2 regions of the Subdoligranulum sp. APC924/74 genome follow, and region 2 is predicted to be linked to the other one. Evidence: a T-box and tRNA genes for the amino acid it is inferred to sense, from the RefSeq annotation. Region 2 holds a T-box; the other holds one or more tRNA genes.
The links. A T-box is a leader RNA that pairs with one kind of tRNA and senses whether it is charged. The one in region 2 lies ahead of tyrS (tyrosine--tRNA ligase), so its partner is inferred to be a tRNA-Tyr.

Region 1: it has a tRNA-Tyr gene. The T-box ahead of tyrS (tyrosine--tRNA ligase) is inferred to sense a tRNA for this amino acid. The anticodon was not compared.

What each region holds. Positions count from the first base shown of each region.
Region 1 covers NZ_PSQF01000019.1:4,088-25,209, forward strand. Annotated here, with positions in the region: gene C4885_RS06870 (HPr family phosphocarrier protein) at 1-169, opposite strand, end outside; gene trmD (tRNA (guanosine(37)-N1)-methyltransferase TrmD) at 447-1,679, opposite strand; gene rimM (ribosome maturation factor RimM) at 1,683-2,213, opposite strand; gene C4885_RS06885 (KH domain-containing protein) at 2,304-2,537, opposite strand; gene rpsP (30S ribosomal protein S16) at 2,557-2,796, opposite strand; gene ffh (signal recognition particle protein) at 2,919-4,262, opposite strand; gene ylxM (YlxM family DNA-binding protein) at 4,252-4,653, opposite strand; gene C4885_RS06905 (PLP-dependent cysteine synthase family protein) at 4,978-5,871, shown strand; tRNA gene C4885_RS06910 (tRNA-Leu) at 6,020-6,103, opposite strand; tRNA gene C4885_RS06915 (tRNA-Tyr) at 6,360-6,444, shown strand; gene C4885_RS06920 (SH3 domain-containing C40 family peptidase) at 6,728-7,579, opposite strand; gene C4885_RS06925 (ABC transporter ATP-binding protein) at 7,603-8,583, opposite strand; gene C4885_RS06930 (ABC transporter ATP-binding protein) at 8,580-9,566, opposite strand; gene C4885_RS06935 (ABC transporter permease) at 9,587-10,492, opposite strand; gene C4885_RS06940 (ABC transporter permease) at 10,496-11,416, opposite strand; gene C4885_RS06945 (ABC transporter substrate-binding protein) at 11,944-13,626, opposite strand; gene C4885_RS06950 (IMP dehydrogenase) at 13,868-15,373, opposite strand; gene C4885_RS06955 (DUF4097 family beta strand repeat-containing protein) at 15,628-16,047, opposite strand; gene C4885_RS17000 (hypothetical protein) at 15,961-16,146, shown strand; gene C4885_RS06960 (M3 family oligoendopeptidase) at 16,433-18,130, opposite strand; gene C4885_RS06965 (alpha-hydroxy-acid oxidizing protein) at 18,430-19,443, shown strand; gene C4885_RS06970 (class B sortase) at 19,779-20,687, opposite strand; gene C4885_RS06975 (collagen binding domain-containing protein) at 20,690-21,122, opposite strand, start outside.
Region 2 covers NZ_PSQF01000024.1:25,942-36,211, reverse strand. Annotated here, with positions in the region: gene C4885_RS07905 (sugar transferase) at 120-698, opposite strand; gene C4885_RS07900 (hypothetical protein) at 963-1,235, shown strand; gene C4885_RS07895 (hypothetical protein) at 1,249-1,668, shown strand; T-box leader at 1,703-1,971, shown strand; gene tyrS (tyrosine--tRNA ligase) at 2,041-3,261, shown strand; gene radA (DNA repair protein RadA) at 3,413-4,816, shown strand; gene C4885_RS07880 (enhanced serine sensitivity protein SseB C-terminal domain-containing protein) at 4,856-5,770, shown strand; gene C4885_RS07875 (tyrosine recombinase XerC) at 6,117-7,106, shown strand; gene C4885_RS07870 (hypothetical protein) at 7,074-7,520, opposite strand; gene C4885_RS07865 (TIGR04086 family membrane protein) at 7,739-8,203, opposite strand; gene yajC (preprotein translocase subunit YajC) at 8,281-8,643, opposite strand; gene tgt (tRNA guanosine(34) transglycosylase Tgt) at 8,745-9,878, opposite strand; gene queA (tRNA preQ1(34) S-adenosylmethionine ribosyltransferase-isomerase QueA) at 10,012-10,270, opposite strand, start outside.

The DNA.
Region 1 (21,122 bases), on a different contig from region 2:
CAACGATGCCGAGGCTCAGAACACCCAGCAGGGACTTAGCGTTGACGCGGCGCTCTTCCTTTTCGACCCAAATGGAAGACTTATACTCGTTTGCCTTCTGGATGAAGAAGGTGGCCGGACGAGCGTGCAGACCTACCTGATTCTCAACGGTAACTTCTTTAACGTACATAATTATTCTCTCCTACTTATATGAAAAGATACGCCCAAGTTCTCTACCGCGGGCTCCTTTCAGGCGGTATTGCACAATCAGTGCCGCCTTGATTGTTTATATTTTATCCCATTTGTTCGACTTTGTACAGTGTAAATTTGCAATTTTGGCAGGATTCCGCATTTGGCACAAATCGCGCCGGGCCTGCTTGTGCAACTTTACCAGTTTATTTTCAACCGGATTGTAGATAGACTACAAAACCTGTACGAAAAACCGACAGAATACCGCAGGTTCAGCCTTAATCCTGGGGCTGATAGCGCATAACAAACTCTTTGCAGGGCTTGCAGAACGCTACATCCACCCCCGGCTGGTACATGTTCCGCACACCATCCGGCAGGTAGCCCATGCGCCGGTAAAGGCCGATGGCCGCCGTGTTTACATCCAGCACGGCCAGCCAGGGCCGGGCGTGCTCCGCAAGTTTTTTGCGCGCAAAATCCAGCAGCTTTGTGCCAATGCCGCTGCCGCGGGCGGACTGTGTGACAAACAGGTGGCCGATCTCCCCCGTTTTATGGCAGACACCCACCATGCCGTCCGGCGTATCCGAAGTGGTGTGCAGGTAGAATGCCCAGCCCGCCTTGCGCTCTTCTTCCAGGCGCTGGCGCATGGCTTCCGGCGTATATTCTGCAAGGCCTGCTTCGGTGCACACATCCCGGCAGACGGTGCGGCAGCCTTCGGCAAACAGTTTTGCGGCGGCATCCAGCTGGGCATCCGTCTTGATCAGCTGGGCACGCTCGGTACGCTTCCAGCGCGGGATTTGGGTGATCGGGTGGGTGGCGCACCACTGGTCATACAGGTCCGGGCGGCGCTGGCGGGTGCGTTCCCGGCTCTGGCGGCCGCGCCAGGCGTCAATTTTATTGTGGTCCCCAGTCAGCAGCACCGGCGGGATGGCCTGGCCCTCCCACACTTCCGGGCGGGTAAACTGGGGGTATTCCAGCAGGCCGTCCCAGTAGCTTTCATCCTGGTAGCCTTTTTCCTCAGCCAGAACGCCGGGCTGCAGGCGCAACACACTGTCTGCCACCACCAGGCTGGCCAGCTCGCCGCCGGTCAGCACATAGTCGCCGATGGAAATTTCCTCATCGCCAAAGGTATCGATCACGCGCTGGTCAATGCCCTCATAGTGGCCGCACACCAGCGCAAGGCTTTCATAGCTGGAAAGCCGGCGGGCGGTCTCCTCGTTATAGGGCTGCCCGGCGGCGGTCAAAAACACCACATGGGGCTTGGCGCGGCCCTGCTGGGCGCACTGGTCTGCCACAGCGCGCAGGCAATCTGCAATGGGCTGAGCATACAGCACCATGCCGCAGCCGCCGCCATAGGGGTAATCGTCCGTCTGGCGCTGTTTGTTTTTGGTATAATCCCGGATCTGGTGGCAGTGCGCTTCAAACAGGTTTTTGGCGCGGGCACGGCCCAGGATGCTGGTGCTCAAAAAGCCATCGCACAGTTCCGGGAACAGGGTGACAATATCAATGCGCATCAATTACTCCTCATCGCCGTTGACCGGCTCATCAAACATGCCCGCAATGGGGCGCATTTTTACTGTGCGGGCCGCAATATCCACATCCACCACAAACTCCGGCACGGCAGGGATCCAGTGCTCTTCCCCCGCTGCATCGCGCACAATATAGATATCCTGTACGCCGGGGTGGTCCACCTTTGCAACGATGCCAAGGGTGCGGCCATCGTCCGCATGCAGCACAGTGCAGCCGATCAGATCATCAATAAAATAGCGGCCCTCCGGCAGTTTGGCATCCGCCTTGGCAAAATAGTAGGTTTTGCCCACCTGGGCGCGGGCGGCATCCATATCCTCCACCCCGGCCAGCTTGACCAGCAGCATATTGCCCTGGGCGCGCACCCCGCGCAGCGCAACTTCGCCGCTGCCGTTTGCGGCAGCGTACAGGCGCTTGAACTTGGCCAGGAACTGTGCGCCGTCGCACAGCGACAGGGCTTTCATTTCGCCGCGGACACCGTGGGTGGAAACAATTTTGCAGGCGGGCAGATAGTTTTGCATAGGGGGAACCTCCTAGAATAAATCACACAAAAGCGGCGGCAAATAAAAAGCACCCTGCGCGCAAAGCGGCAGAGTGCTGGGTGGCAAAAATCAGCCGATTTCCACCACGACTTTTTCGTTCTGGCGGACGGCGGCGGCACGCATGACAACACGGATTGCCTTGGCAATGCGGCCCTGTTTGCCAATCACGCGGCCCATGTCGCCTTCTGCCACCGTGAGATGGTACACAACCGTGCCGTCCTCACGCGCGGGGTCAACCGTTACCTGCACCGCGTCCTTATCTTCCACAAGGCCACGGGCAACGGCAATCAGCAGTTCCTGCATGTGGCGTTCCTCCGTTTAATTACAGGATGTTCTCTTTCTTCAGCAGAACACGAACAGTATCGGTAGCCTGAGCGCCGTTGGCCAGCCACTGCTTAGCCTTGTCGGCGTCGATCTTGACAACGCTGGGCTCCTTGGTCGGATCGTAGTAGCCGATCTCTTCGATGAAGCGGCCGTCACGAGCAAAGCGGCTGTCAGCAACAACAATGCGGTAGAAAGGAGCTTTCTTGGCGCCGATGCGGCGCAGACGAATCTTAACCATGGTAAATATCCTCCAAAATTTTGTTTTTACGGCCCCGTGGTTTTCCCTCGTGGGCTTGCAATTTATATATCACCCTGGGGCCAGAGAGGCTTACGGGTCATATCAAATTCATAACAGGCTGCTCAGCGCAGGCCTCTCATTCCGCCAAGGCCGCGCATAAAGCCCTTGGGGTTGCGCTTGACCTTTTTCATCATCTTCTGCATGGCTTCAAACTGGCGCAGCAGCTTGTTCACGTCCTCAACCGTCTGGCCGCTGCCCGCCGCAATGCGGCGCTTGCGCTTGGGGTTGATGATGGAAGGATGCGCACGCTCTTCCGGCGTCATGGAGTAGATGATGGCTTCAATATGGGGCAGCGCCTTTTCATCGATCTGGTCCATCTGTTCGGAGCTGATCTGGTTGGCGCCGGGCATCATGGCCAACAGCGCGGATGCACCGCCCATCTTGCGGATCTGGGCGAACTGGGTCAGCATATCGTTCATATCGAACTTGTTGGCCATCATTCGCTTGGCGGCTTCTTCAGCTTCCTTGTCATTCTGCAAGGTCTGGGCCTTTTCGATCAGGCTCAGCACATCGCCCATGCCAAGGATACGGCTGGACATGCGCGCCGGGTAAAACGGCTCCAGCGCATCCAGCTTCTCGCCGGTGCCCTGGAAGTAGATCGGCTTGCCGGTAACGGCCAGAACCGAAAGCGCCGCACCGCCGCGGGTGTCACCGTCCGTCTTGGTCAGGACCACGCCGCTGATGCCAACCTTTTCGTTAAAGGTCTTGGCAACGTTGACGGCTTCCTGACCGGACATGGCGTCCACAACCAGCAGGGTCTCATCCACCTCAACAGCCTGCTTGATGCGCACCAGCTCGTCCATCAGCTGGTCGTCGATCTGCAAACGGCCTGCGGTATCAATGATAACGATATCATAGCCGTGGTCTTTGGCGTACTCAACTGCCTGCTTGGCAATCTTTTCCGGCTTTTCGGTGCCCATCTCATAGACGGGAACGCCTGCCTGCTCGCCTACAATGCGCAGCTGGTCAATTGCTGCGGGGCGGTAGATATCACAGGCTACCAGCAGTGGGCGGCGGCCCTGAGCCTTATAAAAGCGGCCCAGCTTTGCCGCATGGGTGGTTTTACCGTTACCCTGCAGGCCGCACATCATCATAACGGTCTGGCCCTTATTTTTGATGTGCAGGGTCTGGGGTTCCTCGCCGCCCATCAGCTTGGTCAGTTCCTCGTTGACGATCTTGACAACCTGCTGGGCGGGGGTCAGGCTTTCCATCACTTCCTGGCCCATGGCGCGCTCCGAAACCTGCGCGCAGAAATCCTTTGCGACTTTGTAGTTGACGTCCGCTTCAAGCAGCGCCATGCGGACTTCCCGCATCGCAGCCTTGATATCCGCTTCACTCAGCTTGCCTTTGCCGCGCAGTTTTTTGAAAACGCCGTTCAGACGCTCGCTTAAAGATTCAAATGCCATCGGGCAGTTCCTCCTGCGTATCAAGGCGGTGAATAATGGTCAGCATCTCCTCGGTAGCCCGCTGAACGCGGGTATCCGGTTCAAACAACCCAGTATTGCACACGCGCACCTCGCTGACAAGCTCTTCCAGCCGGGCAAGATCTGCCCGAATGGCTTCGGTCCGGCGGGCAGTGCCCAACTTTTCCTCCATCTCCATCAGGGTCGCTTCGCCATGCTTGATGGCATCCCGTACTCCCTGGCGGGTTATGCCATAATTTTCGGCAATTTCGGCCAGCGAAAGGTCATCGTTATAATATTCTGTCAGAATATTGCGCTGTTTTTCCGTCAGGACCATGCCGTAATAATCCAGCAGGATGGAAAACCCAAGGTCCTTACCTGCTTTGGCTGCCACGGCCGTGCCCCCTTTGTGTTGTCTGTTTCTCTGACTGCTGTAAAGTGTTTTTTCTTTACAGCTTTTGAATTATAACACTCTAAAGTCATACTGTCAAGGCCCAAAGGTGCGGTATCCGGCTGTTTTTTGCGTTTTTTTCAGCTTTTTGTGCCCACCCAGCATTTTTGCCGTAAAAACTGCGGCAAAATATGTTTTTTTCATGTACAAAGCCGCGCCGGATATGCTATAATATGTTGTATATTGGGTGAAATTTACAGAACGGGGCGGATTTTACGGACTGCGTGTTCTCCCCTGCCTGATTTTTGCAAGGAGGTCTGCCAGGCTATGGCAATATTGCAGAGCTATTATCAGGACGTGTACCGTTCCCCGGTGGTGCGGCTTTCGGGGTATTCCGGGCGGCACGAACTTGCTTCCAGCATATTGGCATATCTGGATTTCGGCGGCGCTACCGGCACCTGCAAGGACGGCGTGGCCGAAACCATGCTGGCTTTTGCCACCGAGCGCGGCACATTGCAGCCCGGTATGCCGGTGGTGGAAGCCAGTTCCGGCAGTTTTGGCGCTGCCCTTGCGGTAAGCTGTGCCACCACAGGCCACCCCTGCATTCTGGTGGTGCCCAGCAGCCTGCCGCTTTCCCGCAGGCAGCATCTGCAAAACCTGGGGGCGCGCATTGTGGTATGCGGCAGCGGCGGCCGCCGTGCGCTGGAACAGGTTGCCAAGGACACCGCCGCCCGCTATAACGGTTACTTTACCAACTACTTTGCCAATGATGATAACCCCGAATACCACCGCCGCGTGACCGGCCCCCAGATTTTAAAAGCCGCCGGGGATGCGATCGATGCTGTGGTGATCGGCGTAGGCAGCGGCGGCACCATTACCGGCGTGGCGGAATACCTGAAAGCCTGGAACAGCATGATCCGCATTGTGGCCGTGGAGCCCAGCGAATGCGCCGCCATTTCCGGCGGGTTCATTGGCCACCACAGCATTGCGGGCATCGGGCCCGGTTTTGTGCCGGAAAACTATAACCCCTATGTAGTGGATACCGTGCTGACGGTCTCCTCGGCCGATGCCGAGCGCGCCGCACGGGAGGTGCTGTTCTATGACGGCATCCCCGCCTGTTCCAGCGCCGGCGCAACCCTGTGTGCTGCCACCCAGCTGATGGGCACCGGCAAGTGTAACCGCCCTCTGTGCATTTTTGCCGGACGCCGCACCTACGAATGATTCAAATAGACCAGGCCGCACGGCTGCCGCCATTAAAGAATGGCGCAGGCTGTGCGGCCTGTTTTGTTCTATGTACGTTGTGAGAGGCTAGTGGGTACTGATAAACCAAAAGAGCGCTGAACCTTAAACGATTCAGCGCTCTTTTGGTTGGTGCGGAAGATGGGACTTGAACCCACACGTCATAGACACACGCACCTCAAACGTGCCTGTCTGCCGATTCCAGCACTTCCGCATAAGGCAATGCCTTGGCATTGCAAAAAGTATTTTAGCATACCCGCCGCAAAAAAGCAAGGGCTTTTTGGGCTTTTCTTCAAATTATTAACCACTGTGCCTTCTCGCGCGAAAATTGTTCGTTATACAGCATCTTTTACCCCATTTTCCCGCATTGCAGCAAAAAACTTCAATTTTTTTCAAAATAGGGCTTGCATTTTTGCTCAGGCTCTGATATACTAATCAAGCACTGTTAAGGCAGGCGCACAAATGAATATGGGAGCTTTCCCGAGTGGCCAATGGGGACAGACTGTAAATCTGCTGCTTAATGCTTCGGTGGTTCGAATCCACCAGCTCCCACCAAAAGAGATCCGCAACTGAGGTTGCGGGTCTTTTTTTGTGCTGGAACTGGTAGGGTTCGAACAGGTCGGCCGCCCGAAGGCGGCAAGCAACAGTCCTGCGGACTGTTGCTTAGACCGCGGCTTGGCGAATCCACCAGCTCCCGCCAAAGTGTTGAACGTTAAAACGTATATTTAATCGTCTAGTTCTTTTTTCCCGCACTTTTGACCGCATTTATTACAAAACCCATATCAAAGCGCCCCTCTGTTCCTATCACAGAGAGGCGCTTTTCTTCATTTCAATTTTATCAGGTTGCCTCCCGGCGGGCAAAGTAGGAGCCTACTGCGGTGATCTGCTTGGGCAGGTCAGGGCGGTAGAGGGGGGAATCCGGGTAAAAGCTGTTGATCACAACACCATTATCCCCTGCTCGCGCGGTGGAATGAATGTACTCTCCATTGCCAAGATAGAGCGCCACATGGCCGGGGAAATACACCAGATCTCCCACGCGCATATCCGAAACATGGGCCGGATGGATGGGGTAGCCCTCTTTCAGCTCGGAATCCCGCCAGATGGAAATACCGCACAGCAGGTATGCCATGCTGCACAGGCCGGAGCAATCAATGCCCGCCGGGGTTTTGCCGCCCCAGCGGTAGGGCGTGCCAAGGTAGCGCTTGGCTGCCTGGGCAATGGCTGCACGCAGCTTTTCCTGGTCCTGCTCGCAGGGCTGGGTGTACAGCGGGGCCAGCGCGTCCGCACGCAGGTAACCGGTGCGGCCATCCGGCAGCGTTACGGCCTGCCAGCCGTCTTCCGGCCCCCCCTGCACGGCCACGCGGGCGCCCAAGGGCAGGCCAGCAGCCACGCAGGCCCCCTGCACACGGGGTTCCGCCAGCACATCAGCCCAGCGGGCTATGACCACCATCTGCGGCTGAACCAGCCATTCTTCCGCCTTGGGGCCAGTCAGCAAAGCATCCTGTGCTACCCAGCCGGTATAGCCGTAAAAGGTGCGTACCGGTACCATGTGCTGTTCGGCTTCGCCGGCAATTTTCACCGGCATGCCCAGCAAAAGCTCATCCACCAAACGGGATTGCTGCGGGTTCTGCGCCCAGAGGGCCGGGTTTGTGGTAAGCGGCGCTATGGCCACATTGATTACTGCCTGCATTGTTATTTCCTCACTGTGTTATCTCAGTCCCAGTTTTCGCCCGCGCGGTGGCAGGCAACCATACGGCCATCCCATTCCCGCAGCTCCGGAACCTCGGTGCGGCAGCGCTCCGTTGCGTAAGGGCAGCGGGTATGGAAGCAGCAGCCGGACGGCAGGTTGACCGGGCTGGGCACTTCGCCCATCAGCACACGGCGGTGCTGGTTGCGGCGGTGTGGATCCGCCTGCGGGATGGCATCCATCAAAAAGGCGGTATAGGGGTGCATGGGGCGGCTGTAGAGCTCTTCCTTGGTAGCAACCTCGCACACATGGCCCAGGAACATTACGCAGACGCGGTCCGCAATAAAGTTGATGACAGAAAGATCATGCCCGATGAAGAGATAGGTCAGGCCGTACTGCTTTTGCAGGTCCTTGAGCAGGTTCAACACCTGGCTCTGCACCGAAACATCCAATGCGGAGACCGGTTCATCGCAGACGATCAGGTCCGGCTGCAGCGCAATGGCGCGGGCAATGCCGATGCGCTGGCGCTGGCCGCCGCTGAACTGGTGCGGGTAACGGTTCAAAAACTCTGCCGGTACACCAACAGCCTGCATCAATTCCAGCACGCGGTGGGTGGTTTCGGCTTTGGTTTTGCATACATGATAGGTTTCCAGCGGTTCGGCAATGATATCCCGCACCTTCATGCGCGGGTCAAGGCTGGCATACGGGTCCTGGAAGACCATCTGCATCCGGCGGCGCAGGGGGGCAAATTCCTTATCCTTCATGGCGGTGATGTTCTGCCCCTCAAAGGTCACGCTGCCCCTGGTTGCGGGCAGCATGCGGATCAGGGTGCGTCCCAGGGTGCTTTTGCCGCAGCCGCTCTCCCCCACCAGGGCCAGCGTTTCGCCGCGGTACAGGGTCAGATCCACATTGGTCAGGGCATGGACGGCCTGGTCTTTTTTGCTGGTTTCAAAGTTTTTATAAATACCTTTTGCCTGCAAAAGAACTTCGTGTTTTACCTCGCTCATTGATGTTCCTCCTCACAGCGGAAGCAGCGCACCTGATGATCCGGTGCAACGGGATGCAGCTGCGCTTTTTCCGTGCGGCATTGGTCGGTGGCATATTCGCAGCGGTTGCTGAACGGGCAGCCCTGCGACAGGTGCAGCAGGTTGGGCACCACACCGGGGATGGTGTGCAGCCGCTCGGCGTTCTGGCCAATGCGCGGGATGGAATCCAGCAGGCCCTTGGTATAGGGATGCATGGTATGGTCAAACAGCTCAAAGGTTTCGGCCTGTTCCATGATCTTGCCTGCGTACATGACATACACATAGTCACAGATTTCCGCCACAACGCCCATGTTATGGGTGATGATCAGCACGCTCATGCCGGTTTCGTCCCGCAGCTCCTTCATCAGGCGCAGGATCTGGGCTTCAATTGTCACATCCAGTGCGGTGGTGGGCTCATCGGCAATCAGCAGCTTGGGCTTGCATACCATGGCCATGGCAATCATCACGCGCTGGCGCAGGCCGCCGGAAAGCTCGTGCGGGTAGCAGTCATAGCGCTTTTCCGCTTCGGGGATGCCAACACGCTGGAACATTTCCACCACGCGCTGCTTGGCTTCCGCCTTGCTCATGGTCGGGTTATGCACCAGCAGCGTTTCGCGCACCTGGCGGCCCACCTTGAGCACCGGGTTCAGGCTGGTCATCGGCTCCTGAAAGATCATCGAAATATCATTGCCGCAGATCTTGCGCAGCTCTTTATCCGAAAGTCTGGTCAGGTCCTGATCTTCAAACCGGATGCTGCCGCCCGCCACGCGGCCGGGGTATTTCAGCAGGCCCATAATGGATTTGGCGGTCATGCTTTTTCCGCAGCCGCTCTCCCCCACCAGACCGATGATCTTGCCCTTGGGAATATCCAGGTCCAGGCCATCCACCGCCGGGGCCACGCCTTTTTCGGTAAAGAAATAGGAGTTCAGGCCGCGGATTTCCAGAACATTATTATTATTTTCCATCTTTTACTTCTCCCCCGCCGTTACTGGTTCTTCATGTAGGGGTCCAGCACATCGCGCAGACCGTCACCCAAAAAGTTGAACGCCAGCACCACGATCATAATGGCAATGCAGGGTGCCAAGGCCAACCAGGGCTGGGTGAACAAAAACTGCTTGGACTGGTTGACCATCAGGCCCCAGGATGCTGCCGGGGGCTGTGCGCCGATGCCCAAAAAGCTCAGCGAGCTTTCAGACAGAATGGCAGAGGGAACATTCAGGGTAAACAGAACGATCAATGAGGGAATGCAGTTGGGCAGGATATGCTTGAGCATGATTTTGCCGTTGCTGACGCCGATCGAACGGGCAGCCTCAACATATTCGCTCTCCTTCAGGCTCAGGGTCTGGCTGCGCACCACGCGGGCCACACTGGCCCAGCTGGTGAGGGAAAGCGCGATAAACAGGTTGACGGTGGACTGGCCCAGGGTGTACATAACCACCATGGCCAGCAGCAGGGACGGGATGGACAGCATGATATCCGCCAGGCGCATGATGACATAATCCACCCAGCCGCCAAAGTAACCAGCCAGCAGGCCAAAGAAGATGCCCACCACCAGCGAAATGATGCTGGGCAGAATACCGATGGTAAGCGAGAGGCGCGAACCATACAGAATACGGGAGAACACATCGCGGCCCAGTTCATCCGTGCCAAACCAGTGGGCAGCGCTGGGGCCCTGCAAACGGCTGATCAGGTCCTGCTCAGCCTCACCATAGGGGGCCAGAACGGGAGCAAAAATAGCTATCAGGATGACAACCAGAATCAGCACAGCCGAAAAGGCGGCCAGCTTGTTCTGGCGGCACATGCGCAGCAGCTGCTCTTTCAGGCCGTCCTCTTCGCCGATCTGGCTTTCCAATTCCTGCGGCTGGGCATTTTTCAACATTTCGTCTGCCATGGCTTATGCCTCCTTTCTGATGCGCGGGTCCAGCACAGAATACAGCAGGTCCGCAATCAGGTTGCCTGCAATGACCAGCACGGTGGTAAACAGCACGGTCCCCTGCAGCACCGGCATATCACGGTTCTGGATTGCTGTGGTGGCAAGGCGGCCGATGCCGGGAATGGCAAAAATGCTCTCGGTGATAACTGCGCCGGACAGCATGCCGGAAAACTGCAATGCCATCATGGTAATGACCGGCAGCATGGAGTTTTTGAGCGCATGGCCCAGAATAACCGCCTGCTTGCGCAGGCCTTTGGCACGGGCGGTATCAATATAATCCGCCTGCATCACTTCCAGCAGGCTGGAGCGCGTCATACGGGCAATGCTGCCTGCGCTGTTCCAGCCCAGGGCAATGGCGGGCAGAATCATGGAAAGGAAGGTACCATCCAGCGTAAGCGGGAATGCCTTGATTTTGAAGGCAAACAGGTATTGCAGCAGCAGCGCCACCATGAAAATAGGCATGGAAACGCCAGCCAGCGAAACGCCCATGAACAGGTGGTCCACAAGGCTGTTCTGCCTGATGGCTGCTATAATACCGGTGCCAAGGCCCAGCACCCAGGCGAACAGCGCCGCCAGCAGGGCCAGTTCCAGCGTGTAGGGGAACGCCTCTATGATCATATCGGTAACAGCGCGGTTATATTTATAACTGATGCCCAGGTCCCCATGAATCGCCCCGGCCAGATAGTCAAAGAACTGCACGATCACCGGCTTATCCAGCCCCATCACTTCAGTCAGGCGGTCAATGGTGGCCTGGTCCACATGTTCACCCAGCAGCATAGCCGCCGCATTGCCGGGAACAATGCGCAGCATGATGAAGATGAGCAGTACCACGCCGATCAGCACCGGAATGGTGCCCAAAATGCGCTTTATCACGCTTTTCACACGGAGTCACTCCCCTTTTGTCCCTCACAGCCGCTGTTTCCAAACTGCCAATCGGTTAAAACCATGCTCTGTGCAGGTGAATATCATTTTCCCCGCAGGCGTTGCTTCGGCACAGCGCTTTTATAAAAAGCGCTAAGGCAATACCGCATAATTCTAAGTGCCGATACGGCGAGCGAGGTGCGGCAGATGCCAAGCCAAAAGCGCAGATAATACTGGAAGTCTTATCGAGCATTTTGGCAACGCAGATGCCGTGCCGCAGCTGCCGGAGCGGTGCTTAAGCCGCTAGGCGGGAATTGTGCGGTGTTGCCTTAAGTTTTCAGGTTCGTGGGCGCACAATGTGCGCCCCTACGGTTCCTGCCAGGCAGAATACAGTTTTACCTTATGGACAGTCTGTTTGAGCGACTGTATATTTTTACACTTTTATGCTGTAAAATATACAAGCATTAAAATTATAACATAAAAAATGCAGGCTGCAACCTGTGGTCGCAGCCTGCATTGCATTATTTGTAACTTTTTTTGTCCAAAAATTACTTCAAGGTAACGTTGATATACTGGGTATCGTTATAACCGGCCCAGTGCGGGGTGAAGGAGGCGATCCGGTCGCCCTTAACAAACAGGTGGGAACGGCTGAACATGGGTACCCATGCAGCGTCCTCTTCCACGATCTGCTTTTCCAGCGCGGCGTACTCGGTCAGGCGTTCGGTGTCGTCCACAATGCCGCGGGCGGCAGCAACACGGCTCATAGCGTCGGTGTTAAAGTAGTTCAGGCTGCGCACATTGCTCTTTTCGGGGGTACCGAAGAACGTGTAAATGAAGTTATCCGGGTCATTATAGTCGGCCGTCCAGGAGCTGACAAAGCTGACCATATCGCCGCTCTTGCGCAGATCCAGCCAGCTGGCGGGGTCATAGCTCTTGATCTCGGCGTTAATCCCGATCTGCTGCAGGTACTGCTGCACGATCTGGATGACCAGCAGAGTGGAATCGCTGCTGGAGTTATCGGCAGCAATCTCCATGGTAAAGCCATCCGCGTAACCGGCTTCGGCCAGCAGGCTCTTGGCCTGTTCGGGGTCGTACTTCAACCAACCCTCGTTGTCCTCGGTGTAGCCGATCAGGCCTTTGGGGTAAATGCCGTCCACCAGGTTGCCATCGCCGTTATACACGGTATCCAGGATGGTCTGGCGGTCAATGGCCATCTGGATGGCCTTGCGGACCTTGACATCGTTCAGCGGCTCCACATTCTCGTTCAGAGCCATGTAGGTGGTGCCCAGACGGTTGGAGGTTACGATATCATCGGCATACTGGGTCTTGTAGGTAGAGTTGACAACTGCAGCGTCAATGTAATCGCAGTCCAGGATATCCAGCTCACCGTTCTGGAACATCATGCTCATGGTGGAAGAATCCGGCACGATGGAAATTTCCACATGCTGCACGCTGGGCTTTTCGCCCCAGTAGTTGGGGTTGGCATCCAGCACAATGCTGCTGTCGCGGGTCCAGCTGGTGACCACATACGGGCCAGAGCCGATGGTCTTGGAGCAGTCCATACCAAACTGGTCGCCTGCTTCCTCCACGTTCTTCTCGCTCATGATGGAGCAGGAAGCGGTTGCCAGCTCATACAGGAAACCGGCAAACGGATCCGACAGGGTAACGGTAAAGTGGGTGTCATCAATCACCTGAATGCCTTCCAGGTCGGTGGCGGTGCCATCCATCACAGCTTCCGCACCGGCAATGGCAGAGGCATAATCCGTCTGCACGCTGTCCGGCAGGGCCAGCATACGGGTAAAGGTATACTTGACATCGTTGGCGGTCAGCGGGGTGCCGTCAGAGAACGTAACACCGCTGCGCAGGGTGAAATCATAGGTCAGGCCGTCGTCCGAAACGGTGTAGTCTTCCACCAGGCTCTTCTCCAGCTCAGTGGAGCCGTCCGCATTGGTTTTGATCTCAAACAGGCGGTCAAAGATATTCAGCGGCACCATGTAGTCGTTGTTGGTCTTGTGCACATCCATCGTCTGGATATCGGTGTTCATGGCAACGTGCAGCGAACCATCTGCTGCAGCCCCGGTGGAAGCGGCAGCTTCGGTGGAAGATGCCCCGGTATCGGAGGATGTATCAGCGGAGGAAGCCGCTGGGGTGGTGGATGCGGAGCTGCCGCAGGCAGCCAGCATGCTGGCCAGCAGTGCAGTGCTCAGTGCAACGCAGGCAAATTTTTTCATAATTCTTTCCCTCTCTTAATTGGCGCAGCCATTCTGCCGCGCCCCTGATTGTTTTGGGGCTGAGTCCCCGGCCCCAGGCGGTTAAAACGCACAATGTTACCGCCTGAACCCGCAAAAGTGCAAAAAAGGGCAGCTGTATTGGTAGCTGCCCCTTTGCATCTCATGTTGGTTATAATACCACAAATCCTATCAGATTGCAAGCGCAAATTCTGCTGGCCGTGGTGCCCCAACCCGGAACAGCTTAAACATTGTTCGGGTTGTTTTTCAGGATAACGTCATGGCTGCCGCCTTCCACAATGGAGGTGGAAGAAACGACCGTCAGGCGGGCTTTCTGCTGCAGTTCCGGGATGGACAGCGCACCACAGTTGCACATGGTGGAACGCACCTTGTACAGCGTGGTCTGCACGCCATCGGCCAGCGGGCCGGCATACGGAACGTAAGAATCAACGCCCTCCTCAAAGCTCAGCTTCTGGGCACCGCCAAGGTCATAGCGCTGCCAGTTGCGGGCACGGTTGGAACCTTCGCCCCAGTATTCCTTCACATAGTTGCCGCCAACGCGCAGCTTGTTCGTGGGGGATTCATCAAAGCGGGCAAAGTAACGGCCCAGCATAACAAAGTCAGCGCCCATTGCCAATGCCAGGGTGATGTGGTAGTCATGCACAATGCCGCCATCGGAGCAGATGGGGATATAGATGCCGGTCTGTTCATAGTATTCATCGCGGGCTTTGGCAACCTCGATAACGGCGGTTGCCTGGCCGCGGCCAATGCCCTTGGTTTCGCGGGTGATGCAGATGGAGCCGCCGCCAATGCCGATCTTGACAAAGTCTGCACCGGCTTTTGCCAGGAACAGGAAGCCCTCGCGGTCCACCACGTTGCCTGCACCGACCTTTACCTTGTCGCCGTAATGCTCACGGATCCAGGCGATGGTACGGGACTGCCATTCGCTGTAACCTTCGGAAGAGTCGATGCAGAGCACATCCACGCCGGCATCCACCAGGGCGGGCACGCGCTCGGCATAGTCGCGGGTATTGATGCCGGCGCCGACAACATAGCTCTTGTTGGCATCCAGCAGCTCATTGGCATGTTCCTTGTGGGAATCATAATCTTTGCGGAAAACCATATACTGCAGGTTGCCCTGCTCGTCTACCAGCGGCAGAGAGTTGATCTTGTTATCCCAGATGATATCGTTGCAGTCATGCAGGCTGGTGTTGGCCGGTGCGGTAACCAGCTTGTCCAGCGGGGTCATGAACTCAGTCACTTTCAGATCGGTGCTCATGCGGGACAGGCGGTAGTCACGGGATGCCACAATGCCCAGCAGCTTGCCGTGGGGGGTGCCGTCAGCCGTGATGGCAACGGTGGAATGGCCGGTACGGGTTTTCAGGTCCAACACATCAGCCAGGGTAGCCTCCGGCGGCAGGTTGGAATCAGAGGTAACAAAGCCCTTTTTGTAAGCCTTGACACGGCGAACCATATCAGCCTCGGACTGAACGGACTGGGAGCCGTAAATGAAAGAAACGCCGCCCTGCTTGGCAAGGGCAATGGCGAGCTTCTCACCGGAAACGGACTGCATGATAGCCGAAACCATGGGGATGTTCATGGTCAGGGGGCAGGCTTCTTCGCCCTTGCGGTACTTGACCAGCGGGGTTTTGAGGCTGACAGCCGTGGGGATGCACTCCGAAGAGGAATAGCCGGGGACGAGCAGATACTCGCCGAAGGTACGGGACGGTTCACTAAAATAATACGCCATTTCGCAATTCTCCTTTACCCTTTTCGTTGCCTGATTTGCTTATTGGTTATTGTACCACATTCGCGTACAATATGCAAAATTTGTTGTATTAAATCTTTTTTTGGCCTTTTGGGCAAAAGTTGTATAAACTGCACCATGGCCAGGCACAAGAGTATGACTAATCAAAACATTTTGCACATCGGCACCCGTCCGCCGTTTGGAACGGGCCCCAAACGCGTTCCGGCATGCCGCACATGTGATGCTCTTTTCCCCGCTCATTCCTCAAAGTTCAGGGTAATATCCCCCAGCGCGGCATCCAGAATCACAGCGTTGGCTGCTTTGCTGTTGGCGCTGTAAGGGCTTGCCTGCTTGGCGCCGCTTACCGTAATACTGCCCAGGCCGCATGCAGCCTGCACGCTGTAACCGTCTGCCTTTTCCCCCAGGGTCAGGGCAATATTGCCCAGCTGATCGGTTACCTGCACCTGACTAGCCCCTAGCAGGCGGTCGATCGTCACATCGCCCTGGGCGTTTTCAATCGTCACGCGCTCTGCCTGCACGGTGCCAAGCTCTGCACTGCCCAGGGCAAGCGTTGCATCCAGCTGCCCGGTTTGCAGCTCATCCGCATACAGGCTGCCGAGGGCAAGGTCTGCCTGTATGCTTTTGGCTTTCAGTGTACCAAGGTCGGCGCTGCCCAGGTTCAGATTCAGCGCTATCTGTTCCAGTTCTATCTCCGGCAGGGCCGCTGCGTGTGGCGGCGGCTCTGCCGGTATTATTTTGTTCTATATATTATATAATATTATGTCAGTTAATATATTTTATCTGGTTCTTTCCCACTGCTTCAAAAATGGCAGCAAAAATGCCGCAGGCACACAGCCTGCGGCATAAAAGTGATGCTTATTCTGTTTTAGGGCAATACCGCATAATTCTAAGTGCCGATACGGCGAGCGAGGTGCGGCAGAAGCTAAGCCAAAAGCGCAGATAATACTGGATGTCTTATCGAGCATTTTGGCAACGCAGATGCCGTGCCGCAGCTGCCGGAGCGGTGCTTAAGCCGCAAGGCGGGAATTATGCGGTATTGCCTTAGCTTACCTGATGCTGCTCGATCCAATCCGCCACCGCGCGGGAAAGCTCGGTCAGGCTGCCCTTGGTAAAGGGGGCTTTCATTCCGGCGCTTTCGGCCAGCTCGGTATAGGTTGCCATACCGGCCAGGTTGGTCAGCTTCATATAGCGCTGCCAGGCGTCCTTGTGGTCCTTCAGGCTGGCCACAAAGAACTGCAGGGCAATGGCGGTTGCCAGGCAGTAATCAATATAGTAGAACGGGCATTCAAAGATATGCAGCTGGCGCTGCCAGCCTGCGCCGCGGCCATAGAACGGCAGGTCGCCGAACTTGTTCCAGGGGCGGTATTTCTTTTCCAGCTCCAGCCAGACGGCATTGCGTTCATCCGGCGTAAGATCTGGCTGCTGATACATAATGTGCTGGAATTCATCCACCATGCAGCCGTATGGCAGGAAGATAAAGCTGTCCTCGGCGTGCAGCAGCTCGTATTTATCCGTATCCTCCTTAAAGAAGAGGTGATGCCACGGGGCGGTCAGGAACTCCATGCTCATGGAGTGGATCTCGGCGCTCTCCATACCGGGGCACTGGATATCTTCGGGGATGTTCTTGGGGCTGCGGGCAGCCAGGTAGCCTTCCAGCGCATGCCCTGCTTCATGGGTCAGCACATCCACATCCCCCGCCGTGCCGTTCCAGTTGGCAAAGATGAAGGGGGTCTTGTAATCGGGCAGCATTTCCTCATAACCGCCGCTCATTTTGCCGGGGCGGCTGAGAACGTCGAACATCTCGTTATCCTGCATGAAGTCGATGAACTCTGCCGTTTCGGGGCTGAGCTCATGGTACATCTTGCGGGCACCGGCCATCAGCTCGTCATAGCTGCCGTGCGGCACGGGGTTGCCGTCCGCAAAGCTGATGGTGCTGTCCCAGAACATGGGGTTCTCAATGCCGGTGCGCTTGTTGCGCAGAGCCAGAGCCTTCTGGATCATGGGCACCACCTGCTCCACCACTTCCTGGCGGAACGCGGCAACCTCCGCCGGGCCGTAACCGATGCGGTTCATGCGGATATAGCTCAGCTCGCTGTAATCGTTGTAGCCCAGGATGCGTGCCTGCTCGTTGCGATTCTTGACCATCTTATCATAGATCTCGTCAAACTCGGCGCGGTGGGCGTCAAAGTAAACGGCTTCCGCCTCGTAAGCCTTACGGCGCATGGCGGGGTCAGTGCTCTGCTTATACAGCGTCAGCTGCGGGATGGTCAGCTGTTTGCCGTCCAGCTCCGCCATTGCACCGCCGTACAATTTCTGGTAAGCACTGGTCAGAGCATTTTCCTCTTTCTGCAGTTCGATCACCCGGTCGTCCATGCTCAGCACCAGGTTGCGCAGGCTGGGCAGAATGCGGGTACCGAACGCTTCTTCCAGCGCTTTGGCGTGCGGGTTGGAAAGAATCGCCTCCGCAACATTGCGTGCTGCATTGCTGACCGCCGGGCCGGTTGCATCAAACCATTCCTGTTCCCCGCTCCAATATTCATCGCGGGTATCCTGGGTATAATGGATGGATGCCAGGCAGGATGCCGTGTGGTAATGGGCCATCATGGCGTTTTCTTCGCGGTAAAGCTGTACCAGTTCTTCGCCGCTCTGGGCAGCGGCCATCTTTTTGGCATACTCTTCGCACTGGGCCAGAACCTTATCCAGGTCCGGGCGTTCGTACTTCATTTCTGAAAATTTCATAGCGATTCCTTTCTATTGTACATCCATTTTGGGGATACCGGAAATTCAAAAAGTCCGCCACGTTGCAAAAACAGGCCATTTTTTTTGCTTTTTCGGCTTTCCCAACGGATAAGTATTTTTCCGTGCAGGCACGGGCATTTGGCGCTAAACCTTGTTATGTTAATATCATAGCACACCAACAGGTATTTGGGTAGCCCCCTGTGCGGCGGGCAAAATGCACTTGCGGGTTTGCGGCAAATAGGCTACAATGGCAGTGAGCAAACACTGCGGCTTTTGCCGCCACAAAGGAGCAAACGACCATGACGTATAACGAAGTACTTACTGCAGCGCGTGGCCAGATGGGGCCCTGCAAAGCGTGCCCTGTGTGTGATGGGCGTGCCTGCCGCAACACGGTGCCGGGTCCCGGTGCCAAGGGCGTGGGTGATGTTGCCATCCGCAATTACAGCGCATGGCAGAACGTGCGGGTGAACATGGACACCATTTGCGAATCGGGTGAGCCGGACACCACGCTGGAAATGTTCGGCCACAGTTACCGCATCCCGGTTTTTGCCGGGCCGGTGGGTGCCATGCAGCTGCATTACGGCACCAAGTACACCGACCTGGAGTACAATGATATTCTGGTCCCCGCCTGCCACGATGCCGGGATCCTGGCTTTCACCGGTGACGGCACCAATCCCGCGGTTATGGTGGGTGCCTGCAAGGCGGTAAAAGCCAATGCCGGGTTTGGCATTCCAACCGTAAAGCCTTGGGATGCCGGGACGATTGCAGAAAAGATGGCCCTGGTGCGTGCCACCGGCGCGTTTGCCGTTGCCATGGACATTGACGCCGCCGGTCTGCCGTTTTTGAAGAACCTGAACCCGCCCGCCGGCAGCAAAACGGTGGAGGAGCTGCGCGGCATTATTGCGGATGCCAAGGTTCCGTTCATCATCAAGGGCGTCATGACGGCACGCGGCGCGCAGAAAGCGGTGGAAGCCGGTGCTTCGGCGATCGTAATTTCCAACCACGGCGGGCGCGTTCTGGACCAGGTGCCCGCCACAGCAGAAGTTCTGCCGGAAATTGCGGAGGCCGTCAATGGCCGCTGCAAGATTCTGGTGGATGGCGGCATCCGCACGGGTGTGGATGTATTTAAGGCGTTGGCCCTTGGCGCAGACGCCGTATTGATTGCCCGCCCCTTTGTGAACGCCATTTACGGTGCCGGTGCCGAGGGTGTTCAGGTGTATGTGGACAAGCTGGCCGGTGAGCTGGCCGACACCATGAGTATGTGCGGTGCACATTCTCTGGCCGAGATCACCCGCAACATGGTGAGAGTGTGATTTTTTTTACGAGGGTTTGTGTTCCTTCTTTGAAAAGAAGGAACAGAAGAAACTTTAATCTCGTATTACATACAAAATAAGATCAAGGCCCGTTGCACAGGATTTTGGGATGCAGCGGGCCTAGGTTGTTTTAGATGATATTTTTTATTGCTCTGTAGGGAACGGTCTTGACCGTTCCCTACAAATTGGGCAGGGTTTCTGCCCTTTTTTCATACTATACAAATACAAAACCAAAATAACCGCCCGCCTGCCGGAATGTCATATTCCAAACAGACGGGCGGTTATCTAAATTTGTCTTATCATTTCGGGTGCTTTTGTCTCGCTATCCTGCAACCTTACTGCGCGTGGTTGATGGGTTCCATGATGGCGTGTACCACAAAGCGCTGGTTGTTGGAAGCATAGGCGGAGCGGCAGGTGGAAAGCGTCAGGATATGGCTGCCGCTGGGAACATCCACGCCGGTATCATACAGCGAAAGTTCTTTCAGATACCGCAAAAAGGCATCGTAATCTTCGCCCTCACTGTAATCCAGCGCATAGCACGGGTCGTCCGATTTGGCATCGTGTGCCGAGAAGATGCGGCACTGGTAGTCGCCATCCGGCGTGTACAGGGTAAACGTTGGGTTTGCGCTGTAAAAATCCTGCTTGCGGTAAGCATCCAGCTTGCCGAACATGGCGCCGTTATGGATGTTGTGGCCATGGATCACATGGCACAGACCGTCCGCCCAGCTGGTGGAATCCCACGAAGGGCGGATCAGACAGCCATCGTTGCTGCTTCTGCCGGAAAAGCTGCGGCGCAGGTAATAGTTGGAATCTTCGTTCTGCACCACCGGCAGCGAAAGTTCCAGCCCCTGCACACTGAGCCATGCGGTAACGTCCGGGTTCTGCTCTTTCAACGCGGTAAAGTCCAGGCGGGAAGCCGGGGCGTTATCGCCGCCGGTGCTGGTATCCATCCAGACAAGCTGGGTGCGCAGGGTCTGGTATTCTTCATCACTTTTCTGGTAGCTTGTCCACTGCCAGAAGAACAACAGCAGGAACACCACCGCGGCAGCCAGCAGCGCCGGTACAATAAACTTGGAAAGCTGCGCTGCCGTTACGCCATCCGTACTGCGCCGACGGCGCGGCTTGGGGTCTTTCTCCGGCGGCTCACGGTACATGGTGTACTGCTTTCTGCTGGATTTGTGGTGGGTACTGCTGCCTGTGGAGCGGCGGGGCTGCCCGCTATAAGAGGGATTTTGTCTGTTCATGCTTACCCCCTGTCGGAATGCGAGGCATCATCGCCGTTTTCTTTCTTTTTGCGCACCACGGTCACACCAACAGCCGCGCCAATACATACAACTGCCAGCGCCAGGAAGATCCACATCACCGGGCTGTCTCCGGTGGGCAGACCGTACTGACCGTTTGCAAAAGCCGGAACATTCGGCGGGGCCGTGGGGCTAATCTTGGGGGTATCACCATCGCCATTGGGTATTGCGTTACCCGACATATTCGGGTTGTCGCCGGGATTACCCGGGGTCGGATCACCATCCGGGTTGGGCGTTTTGTCCGGGTTCTCCGAAGGATTGCTCGGTGTCGGCGTTGCGCTCGGCTGGTCCACCATCTTGACCAGGTGGTAACCACAGTTGGGGATGGTGCCGTCACCGTTAAAGTAGAACTCTACATCCGCAGCCTGCGCATAGCCC
Region 2 (10,270 bases):
TTGGATTTTGTGCGATAGTTGATTCCTCATAAAAATAAGTGACGATATGAAAGTCTCATGCCCTGTAAGCGTGCATAACAAAATGCTTACGGGGCGTTTTGCTTTCCGGCAAAAATATATTACCTTGCGCCTTTCATTGTAAAAACAACAGGTATTGTTTTTAGCAGGCACCAAAGGTCAAACAGTACAGAGCAGTGATTGATATAGATCAAATCATATTTGAGCTTTTCTGCAGGGTTCAAATCATAGCCGCCATTGACCTGCGCGTAACCAGTCAGGCCCGGCATAACCTGCATACGGCTGCGGAAGTTCTCGACTTTGCCGTCAAGGTCGTCATAAACAGTGGGGCGTTCGGGGCGCGGGCCAACAAAGCTCATTTCGCCCATAAAGATGTTGAGCAGCTGCGGCAGTTCGTCCAGGTGGGTCAGGCGCAGGATATGGCCAACGCGGGTAATGCGTGTGTCGTTTTCACTGGTCCACTTCGCATCATCCGGGGCAGTGCTTTGCTGCATAGAACGGAATTTGTAGATAGTAAAAGGCTTCCCGCCGTATCCAAGCCGTATTTGTGTGTAAATGATCTTGCCGGGGGAATCCAGCCAAACAACAAGCGCAATCACAGCCATGAGCAGCGCGCAGGTAACAAGCAGAACCAAAGAAAATACAAGATCAAACCCGCGTTTGAGGATGAGATAGCTCATCCTGCGCAGTAAAGGTACAAAAGATGAGCAGCTGACGGGGCGGGGTTCCATAGCCGAATGATACATGCGGCATCGACCTTTCTGAAATGTATGGGGCCTGGCAAATACAACAAAAGCTATTTACAATGTTAGCCCAAAATGTACTTAAAATCAATATGTTTCGACAAGATTCATGAAGAAATATTATGAGTGTACGTTAAAATACAGTATAAAGATACATCTGATATAAATTTTTATGTTTGAACGAAGAAAAAAGCTCCCAACTTGTACCAGCTGGGAGCAAATGATAATGAAAAGGAGACGTTAATAGATTGCACATCCGCGTCTGCTGTTTTCTTTTACCAGATAAAGAGCTTTGTCAGCATCCTTGAAGATGAATCTGCTCGATTTTTTGCGGTCAGTAAAAGCAACTCCAACGCTGATGGAAACAGGGGAAAGACCGGAGTCTTTCTTGGGGAGTTCATCGTTGATAAACCTGTTGCCATCAATAATATCGTCGAGGAAATACGCAAATTTGCGATAAATAAGAGGAATTGAACTATAAAAAACAATGTCCTCTGCTGCTTGCGGCGGGAATGTCTGCTGCCATATTTTTGACCGGATGCCAGAAAAAGGTCAAAAGGCCTCCTTTGTATCTCGTGTCGGCATGACGGTGCTTACCGTTGTGCTGATTGTTTTGTTCTTCTTTATCATGATGCTGGTCAGCCGCATTCAGGGTACGGCCCGCGTGGTCAACTATGCGGGCTTAGTGCGCGGCGAAACCCAGCGCATCATCAAACTGGAAGGTGCAGGTCTGCCGCAGGACGGAATGATTGAGGATGTTGCCTCCTTTGCCGCTTTCGCTGCGCGATTGAACAGATCGCGGTTTCGGCCAACGAGAATCTTTCGGTCAATAATGATATCAGCGTTTCGCTGTCCATCACGTTCTATGAAAAGCAGATCGAAAAATAAGCTGCCGCCAAACGCTTGACAAAAGCGGCAACATATGCTAATTTAGTAAACAGTTAAATGCAAGGACGGGAACGAGTAACCGTTTTGCTGTATGCGAAAGAGAGGCCCCGGTTGGTGTAAGGGGCTGGCAGGCAAAGCGGTGAATACATCCCTGAGCAGCAGGCTGAACGCCTTTGGCTAAAGGCTGTTAGGCTGGGCCGTGTGCGCACGTTACAGCGTTTGGGTGTCGCAGTTGTACACTTTGGCTACCGCACCCGCGAAGGCCCGCCGCCGCGAGACACGGGCAAACAGAGGTGGTACCGCGTATTTGATCGCCCTCTGCCAAATTCAACATTTGGCAGGGGCGTTTTATTTTTTGCCCTTGCCGCACAAACCAAGGAGGATGCACCCCATGACCATTTATGACGAACTGAAAGCCCGCGGCCTGATTGCCCAGGTAACGGACGAGGAAGAAATCAAGGAAGTAATCAACAACGGCAAGGCTGTTTTCTACATCGGCTTTGACTGCACAGCCGACAGCCTGACCGCCGGCCACTTTATGGCCCTGACCCTGATGAAGCGCCTGCAGATGGCAGGCAACAAGCCCATTGCCCTGATTGGCGGCGGCACCACCATGATCGGTGACCCTTCTGGCCGTACCGATATGCGCAAAATGCTGACCAAAGAGGACATTGACCATAACGCCGAGTGCTTTAAGCGCCAGATGGAGCGCTTTATTGAGTTTGGCGAAGGCAAGGCCATGATGCTGAACAACGCTGACTGGCTGCTGAACCTGAACTACATTGAGCTGCTGCGTGAAGTTGGCCCCTGCTTTAGCGTGAACAACATGCTGCGCGCCGAATGCTACAAGCAGCGCATGGAGAAGGGCTTGTCCTTCCTGGAATTCAACTACATGATCATGCAGAGCTACGACTTCTACCACCTGTTCCAAAATTACGGCTGCAACATGGAGTTTGGCGGCGACGACCAGTGGAGCAACATGCTGGGCGGCACCGAGCTGATCCGCCGCAAGCTGGGCAAGGATGCTTACGCCATGACGATCACGCTGCTGACCGACAGCCAGGGCAAAAAGATGGGTAAGACCGCCGGCAACGCCGTTTGGCTTGACCCCAACAAGACCAGCCCGTTCGAGTTCTACCAGTACTGGCGCAATGTCGGCGATGCTGATGTACTCAAGTGCATCCGCATGCTGACCTTCCTGCCGCTGGAGCAGATCGATGAGATGGACCACTGGGAAGGCGAGCAGCTGAACAAGGCCAAGGAAATCCTGGCTTACGAGCTGACCAGCATGGTGCACGGTGCCGAGGAAGCTGAAAAGGCCCAGAGTGCAGCCCGCCAGCTGTTCAGCGGCGTAGCCGACCACGAGAACATGCCTACCACCAAGCTGGATGCCGCATTGGTCAAGGACGGTAAGGTTGGCCTGCTGGCTGCCATGGTTGGCGCCAAGCTGTGCGGTTCCAACCGTGAAGCCCGCCAGCTGGTACAGCAGGGCGGCGTTCTGGTGGACGGCGAGAAAGTGACCGACCCGACCTTTAGTCTGACGGTTGAGCAACTCCAGAATGGTGTTGTGATCAAAAAGGGGAAAAAGACCTACCACAAGGTAATGCTTTGATTGTCTGAATTTATAAAATGAGCGCGCAGGCTGCTGCATCCCCGGCACACCGGGCGGCAGCCTGCCGCTTTATTTTTGGCGCATACCTTGCCCCCACACGAGATTTAGGATATAATAAAAGGGTACGAAAAATGCGGCCGGGGGAACAACCATGCCAAAAGATAAGCTGAAAACAATTTATGTGTGCAACCAGTGCGGCGAAACCAGTCCCCGCTGGCTGGGCCGCTGCCCGTCCTGCGGTGCATGGAACACGATGACCGAAGATGTGGTGGCAGAACCGGCAAAGTCTTCTTCCGGCCGCGCTGCCGCGCCGGTACGTGTGACGGGTCAGACCAGCCTGAAACCGTTGAAACTGAAAAACGTAAGCACGACCGAAGAAAAAAGCCGCATTGTAACTGGCATTGCAGAGCTGGACCGCGTGTTGGGCGGTGGCATTGTGCTGGGCAGTGTGATTTTGATTGGCGGCGAACCGGGCATCGGCAAATCTACCATTCTGCTGCAGCTGTGCGGCGAAGTAAGCCGGACGCGCTCGGTTCTGTATGTGACGGGCGAAGAATCCGTACGGCAGATCAAGCTGCGTGCCGTTCGGCTGGATGTGCCGCAGGATAATATCTCCATTGTGGCGGAAAGCGATGTGGATGAAATCTGCGGGCTGATTGAACAGATGAAGCCGGATCTTGTAGTGATCGACTCCATCCAGACGATGCGCTGCACGGATGTGGCGTCGTCCTCCGGCACGGTCAGCCAGGTCAAGGAAAGCTCAGCACGCTTCTTGAATGTGGCAAAAACGAATGAGATACCGACCTTTATTGTCGGCCATGTCAACAAAGACGGCGCCATTGCGGGTCCCAAAGTCATGGAGCACATTGTGGATACGGTGCTGTACTTTGAGGGCGACAAGACCCTGCCGTACCGCGTGCTGCGCGCCGTGAAGAACCGTTACGGCTCCACCAATGAGATCGGCATGTTTGATATGACCGGCAAGGGATTGGAACAAATCGAAAACCCCTCGCAGGTCATGCTGGAAGGGCGGCCGATTGGCATTTCCGGTACCTGCGTTGCCTGCGTGATGGAAGGTACGCGGCCAGTACTGAGCGAGATTCAGGCACTTGTAACGAAAACGGCGTTTCCAAGCCCACGACGCACGGCAAGCGGGTTTGACTATAACCGTATGTATCTGCTGCTGGCCGTGCTGGAAAAGCGCGCGGGCTATGTGTTTGGCAACCAGGATGTGTATATCAACATCATTGGCGGTCTGAAACTGGACGAGACTGCCTGCGATTTGCCGGTCTGCCTGGCAATGGCGTCCAGTCTGCTGGATCTGCCTGTACCTGAAAAAACACTGGCCATTGGTGAAGTGGGTCTGGGCGGGGAAGTGCGCAGCGTGCCGCACCTGGAAACCCGCCTGCGGGAGGCCCAGCGCGTGGGCTTTGATACCGCCATTGTGCCCAAACATAACCTGAACATGCTGGATGCTGCGCAATTCCCGGGGCTGCGCTTGGTGGGCGTTGCATACCTGCGGGAAGCCATCAATGCAATCAAAATCAATAAATAATATGGTATGGGCAGCGACCCAAACCAAGAGGAGTATATCATGAGCGAACAGGAAAAGAATACGACCCCGGCACAGAATGCAGCCCCGGCAGCACCCAAACCGCCGAAAATTGATAATGCAGCGCTGAAAAAGGCTGCTGCGGCCCTGCGTGAGGAAAACAATCCGCAGAACTTTAATGCGGTTATCAACCTGATGATGCGCGGTGTATTCCTTGCACCGGCTAAGATTGAAATTGGCGAAAACGCTCCTAAACCGGACGAAAATGGACGAATCCAGCTGCCAAAAGACACCAAGGTGACCTTTGCGCTGCTGAAATCTGGTGATGGAAAGTCTTTCTTTACCGCATTCACCGATGCAGAAGAACTGGATAAGTGGCAGAATAAGCCCGCTGGTCAGGTTATGCTGCTGCGCTTTGATGATTACGCCCGGATGCTGAACGGTAACGACCATGTGGCAGGTTTTGTGCTGAACCCGTTCACGGATAACCTGCGCTTTAACTCGGATATGGTTGCATCTTTGCTGAAACAGCGCAATGCGATGCTGGAAAAAATCAAGCAGACCGCCGCGCAGCAGGCAGCCCAGCGCAATGCACAGATCAAGCCCGGCGATAAGGTGACGATCGTGGAGCCTTCGGTATACCCGGATGAATTGGTCAACCCGCTGTGTGCCGAGTTGGAAAAGTACCCGATGGTGGGAGCTGCATACCTGCAGATCATGGTGATCAACGGAGCAACCAAGAGTTATCTTTTGGTTTTGGATGCACCCAAGGACGATGCACTGTTCAAAGCCGCAGGCGATGCAGCGCGCCCGTTCCTGGTCAGCAATGAGAAAAAGATGAACCTGAACATCACGATTTCTACTTCGCCGCTGGGCCAGCAAGGCATGCGCGGCAGCGAGCCGTTTTATATTAAGGGCCAGGGCCGTGTAGATAATCTGGGTGATGACGAAGATTGATAAAAGGCTGAATTTGGTATTGAATGATATGCCATGGTGATGGCTGCGATAGACCTATTGGATGAACATCGCAATAAATAAGTAAATAAAATAAAAATAGGCAAATAAAAGAGCGAACGGAAAGAAGAATAAAACCAGGAGCTACTGGCATGCAGAGAACACACGAAATCTTGAATCTATCGACAAGCGGGTGCAGGATTTCGTGTGTTTTTGCATAACATGCAATTTCGCTAAATGCAAGTTTAGCGAAATACAGAGGAGGGCTTTACTCACAATAATGAGTACATACATTGATGTGGCGCACCCAAACCGGCATGCGCCGTATACGGATATTCCGGATCTTGTTATGGATTATCTGCATTATCTGGATGTTGTCAAGCTGCGTTCGCCGCGCACCATTAACGGTTACTATCTGGACCTGCGCGGTTTCTTCCGCTATATGATGATGGTTTGGAACCTTGCGCAGCCAGATACACCGCCGGAAGAAATTGACTTGACCCATATTACCAAACGCCAGATCAGCACCATTACCAAACGGGATATTATCAATTATCTGGATTACGCCCGCAGTAATGATAACGGTGCCAAGGCCCGTGCCCGCAAGCTGAGCGCTCTGCGCGGCTTTTTTGGCTACCTTTGCCACCAGATCAATGAACTGAGCGAAAATCCAACGGATAATATCAACCTTGGCAGCCCAAAGAAATCCCTGCCCAAATATCTGAGTGCCAGTGAAAGTATACGGCTGTTAAAAAATATACAAAGTGACTTTTATGAACGGGACTACTGTATTATTGTCTTTTTCCTGAATTGCGGTATGCGCTTGGCGGAACTGATCACAATCAATCTTGGTGATTTTAAGGACGATACCATTAAAATTACCGGCAAAGGAAACAAAGAACGCCTGGTGTACCTGAACACCGCGTGCCAGGCTGCGTTGGAGCATTACCTGCCCGCGCGGGCTGCGCTAAACAACCTGCGGGATAAAGAAGCACTTTTTGTATCCAAAAAGACTGGCAGACGTTTAACAGCGCGCCGTGTGGAGCAGATTGTTGCCAACTGCTTGAAATCAGCGGGCTTGGACAATATGGGTTATTCGCCGCATAAACTGCGCCATACCGCTGCTACACTCATGTATCAGGGCGGTGTGGATATGCTGGCCATCAAGGAAATCCTGGGGCACGAGAATGTATCCACGACGCAGATTTATACCCATATCAACCAGCAGCAGTTGAAACAGGCGGTGGAAGCCTCTCCCCTTGCGGATACTGGCTATATTGCACCGCAGTCCAAAGCGATGACGGATTCAAAGCAGGACACTGGCGAAGAGGACAGCTGAAGCGGAAAACATAAAGCTGCTGACAGCGCACCCTAGCAGGCAAAGCAGATAATGTACAGATAAGCGCCGGATTGCGCCGGTGAGCGCACAACGGCAGCCGGAAAAAACAATGCTGGACAGGCTTTGACTTACCCTGCACGAACTATGCGCAAGCCAAAGCATGAATGCCGACAGCACAAGCTCCGGCAGGCAGTTCAGGAGCCAATAAACAACAAGCGCACGTGCCCCGCCGGACGCATAAATGGCGGAAGCGCACACACCTAATACAGTGCCCTTGAACGCAAAATAAGCCCCCATAAAAATGCTGCCCCACAAATGAAAACCGCAGAGGTAAATCAGCGATGCCTGCAAAAATGCCGCGGCAAACCAACTGCACCAGACAGACCAGAATGCCGTATAACTTTGTGCGGCCATGACATGCTCTGTAAGCGAAGTGAAAGCACCGTGGAGCTCAAACCGGCCGAGCGGAATGCCGGCGAGATACCCGGTCAGAAACGCAGAAGAGAAAGCGAATAGATCGTTTTTGCCCGCAAGTTTTTGTATGCCCAGGGCAGCAGCCGCACCGGCGGATGAACCGCTGTTAAGAGCCCTTTTGGGCGTGTAAGGGGCCGGTGCTGGTCGCGGGGCGCGCATCAGCGTTCGGGCGCAGTGTTCCCTACTGCGCCCAATGCACTCAGCACGCCGCCTGCGGTGCCGCCGAACAGCAGCGCTGCAAGTAAGGCGAGGTTCACATGATCAAATACAAGCGGTTTGCCGCTCAAAGCGGTAGTGAGGCTCAAACACAGCGCATAAAAGACGCCCACGGAAACACCGCATAAGAGCCGTTTTTGAGCAATACCGTTCGCAAGAACGAGACCGGAAAGAACAGCCCCCACCGCCACGCTGGCACAGGTTGCCGGTTTGACAAGTTCCAGCGAGAGTGCAGTATGGGCAAAAATCTGTGCGGCCAAAGCGAAAAGCAGGATGGCGGTGCCCACGCCGCAGCCGAAACTTTTGATCAGCAGCCAAGATAAATGGCCGCTTGATTTACTGCGGACTTTGCAGATATGACTTGATCGAAGTTTGGCAGATGAAGCCCTTGAATTATCAGCAAACATAAAGAAAACGCCCCCTTTGCATGGTACAAACTATGCAAAAGGGGCGTTTGTTATTCAGGTAATACAGTCAGAACCAATCAGTTCTTCTTGGCAGGAGCATCTTTCTTGGCGGTATCTTTTGCAGTGTTGCCCATGTCCAGCTTCTCAACGGAGGAAATAGCGGAACGGCGGAAGCGAATCTTCACACGGTCGCTGGTGGTTTCCAGAACAAAGGTATCATCCTTATCATTGATAGCAGCAACGCGGCCAACAACACCACCGATGGTAATAACGGTATCGCCTACTTCGATGGAAGCGCGCATGGCAGCATCTTTCTTGTCCTGCTTTTTCTGGGGCAGGTACAGGATGATGTACATGAACACAAGGATCAGAACCATCGGCAGGAAAGTGACAAGCAGGCTGGCGGTGCTGGAAGTATCAGCGGTCAAAAATTCGATCATAATGTGGAACTCCTTAAATTTTGATTTTACAGTATTTTTATTATTATACAGGCTTTCGCCATAAACCGCAAGGGGGTAAAGCAAGGAAACACGGAATCCGCTTAAATTCTGGAATCCAGAAGATGCACATACTTATCATGGAACTGCTGGAATGTGCCGTTATCCAACGCTTCACGAATCCGCTCCATCAAATGATTGTAGAAATACAGGTTGTGCATAACAGCCAAACGCATACCCAGCATTTCATCTGCCTTTTGCAGGTGGCGGATGTAAGCGCGGCTGTAATTGCGGCAGACCGGGCAATCGCACTGCGGGTCAATGGGCTGTTCGTCACGCTCATATTTCAGGTTTTTAATGTTGATGATGCCGTTCCATGTGAACAGGTGGCCATGGCGGGCGTTGCGGCTGGGCATAACGCAGTCAAACAAATCCACACCGCGGTACACGCCCTCAATGATGTTGCCGGGGGTGCCAACGCCCATCAGGTAGCGGATCTTATCCGCCGGGGCGTAAGGCTCTACCGCGCTGATCACATCATACATCACTTCGGCAGGTTCGCCGACAGCAAGGCCGCCGATTGCATAACCGTCCAGATCATATTCAGCAATCTGCTTCATGTGCTCAACGCGCAGGTCTTTGTAGGTGCAGCCCTGATTGATGCCAAACAGCAGCTGGTCCGGGTTCACGGCCTTGCCCTCGTGCTTCAGGCGGGCCATTTCCGCCTTGCAGCGCAGCAGCCAACGTGCGGTACGCGCGCAGCTGTTTTTGGCGTAATCATATTCAGCGGGGTTTTCCACGCATTCATCAAAGGCCATGGCAATGGTGGAGCCAAGGTTTGCCTGAATCTGCATGCTCTGTTCCGGCCCCATAAAAATGCGGTGGCCGTCCAGATGAGAGTTGAACGTTACGCCTTCCTCGGTAATGTGGCGCAGCTTGGCAAGGCTGAACACCTGAAATCCGCCGCTGTCGGTCAGGATCGGGCCGTCCCAGCGGGTAAACTTGTGCAGGCCGCCCATATCGGCAACGACCTGATCACCGGGACGCAGGTGGAGATGATAGGTGTTGCACAGCATGACCTGTGCGCGGATTTCTTTCAAATCATGTGCCGAAAGCCCGCCTTTGATCGCGGCAGCAGTGGCAACGTTTTGGAAAGCAGGTGTCTGAACCGTGCCGTGCACAGTCTGGAACTCGCCGCGGCGGGCTGCACCCTCTTTTTTAATCAGACGGTATGGCATAAATGATGGTCTCCCCTGTTTTGCTGTTTCATTTTGTTCAAAAACATGCGGCGCCAGAGTGTTTTCTTGCGCCGCTTTGTGATTTTATTATACTGGAAGCAGTAGGATAAGTCAACTGTTCTGCGAGGTAGGCTTATTGGATGAACATGGCATCGCCAAAGGAGAAAAAGCGATATTTTTCCTGTACGGCAACCTTATATGCAGCCATGGTTTTCTCATACCCGTAAAACGCAGAGATCAGCATAATCAGAGTGCTTTCCGGCAGGTGGAAGTTTGTCACCAGGCCGTCAATAGCGTGCAGCTCTACACCGGGGTACAGGAAAATATCGGTAGTACCGCTGCAAGGGACAATCTTGCCGTACTTGGCCCAGACGGCTTCCAGCGTGCGGCAG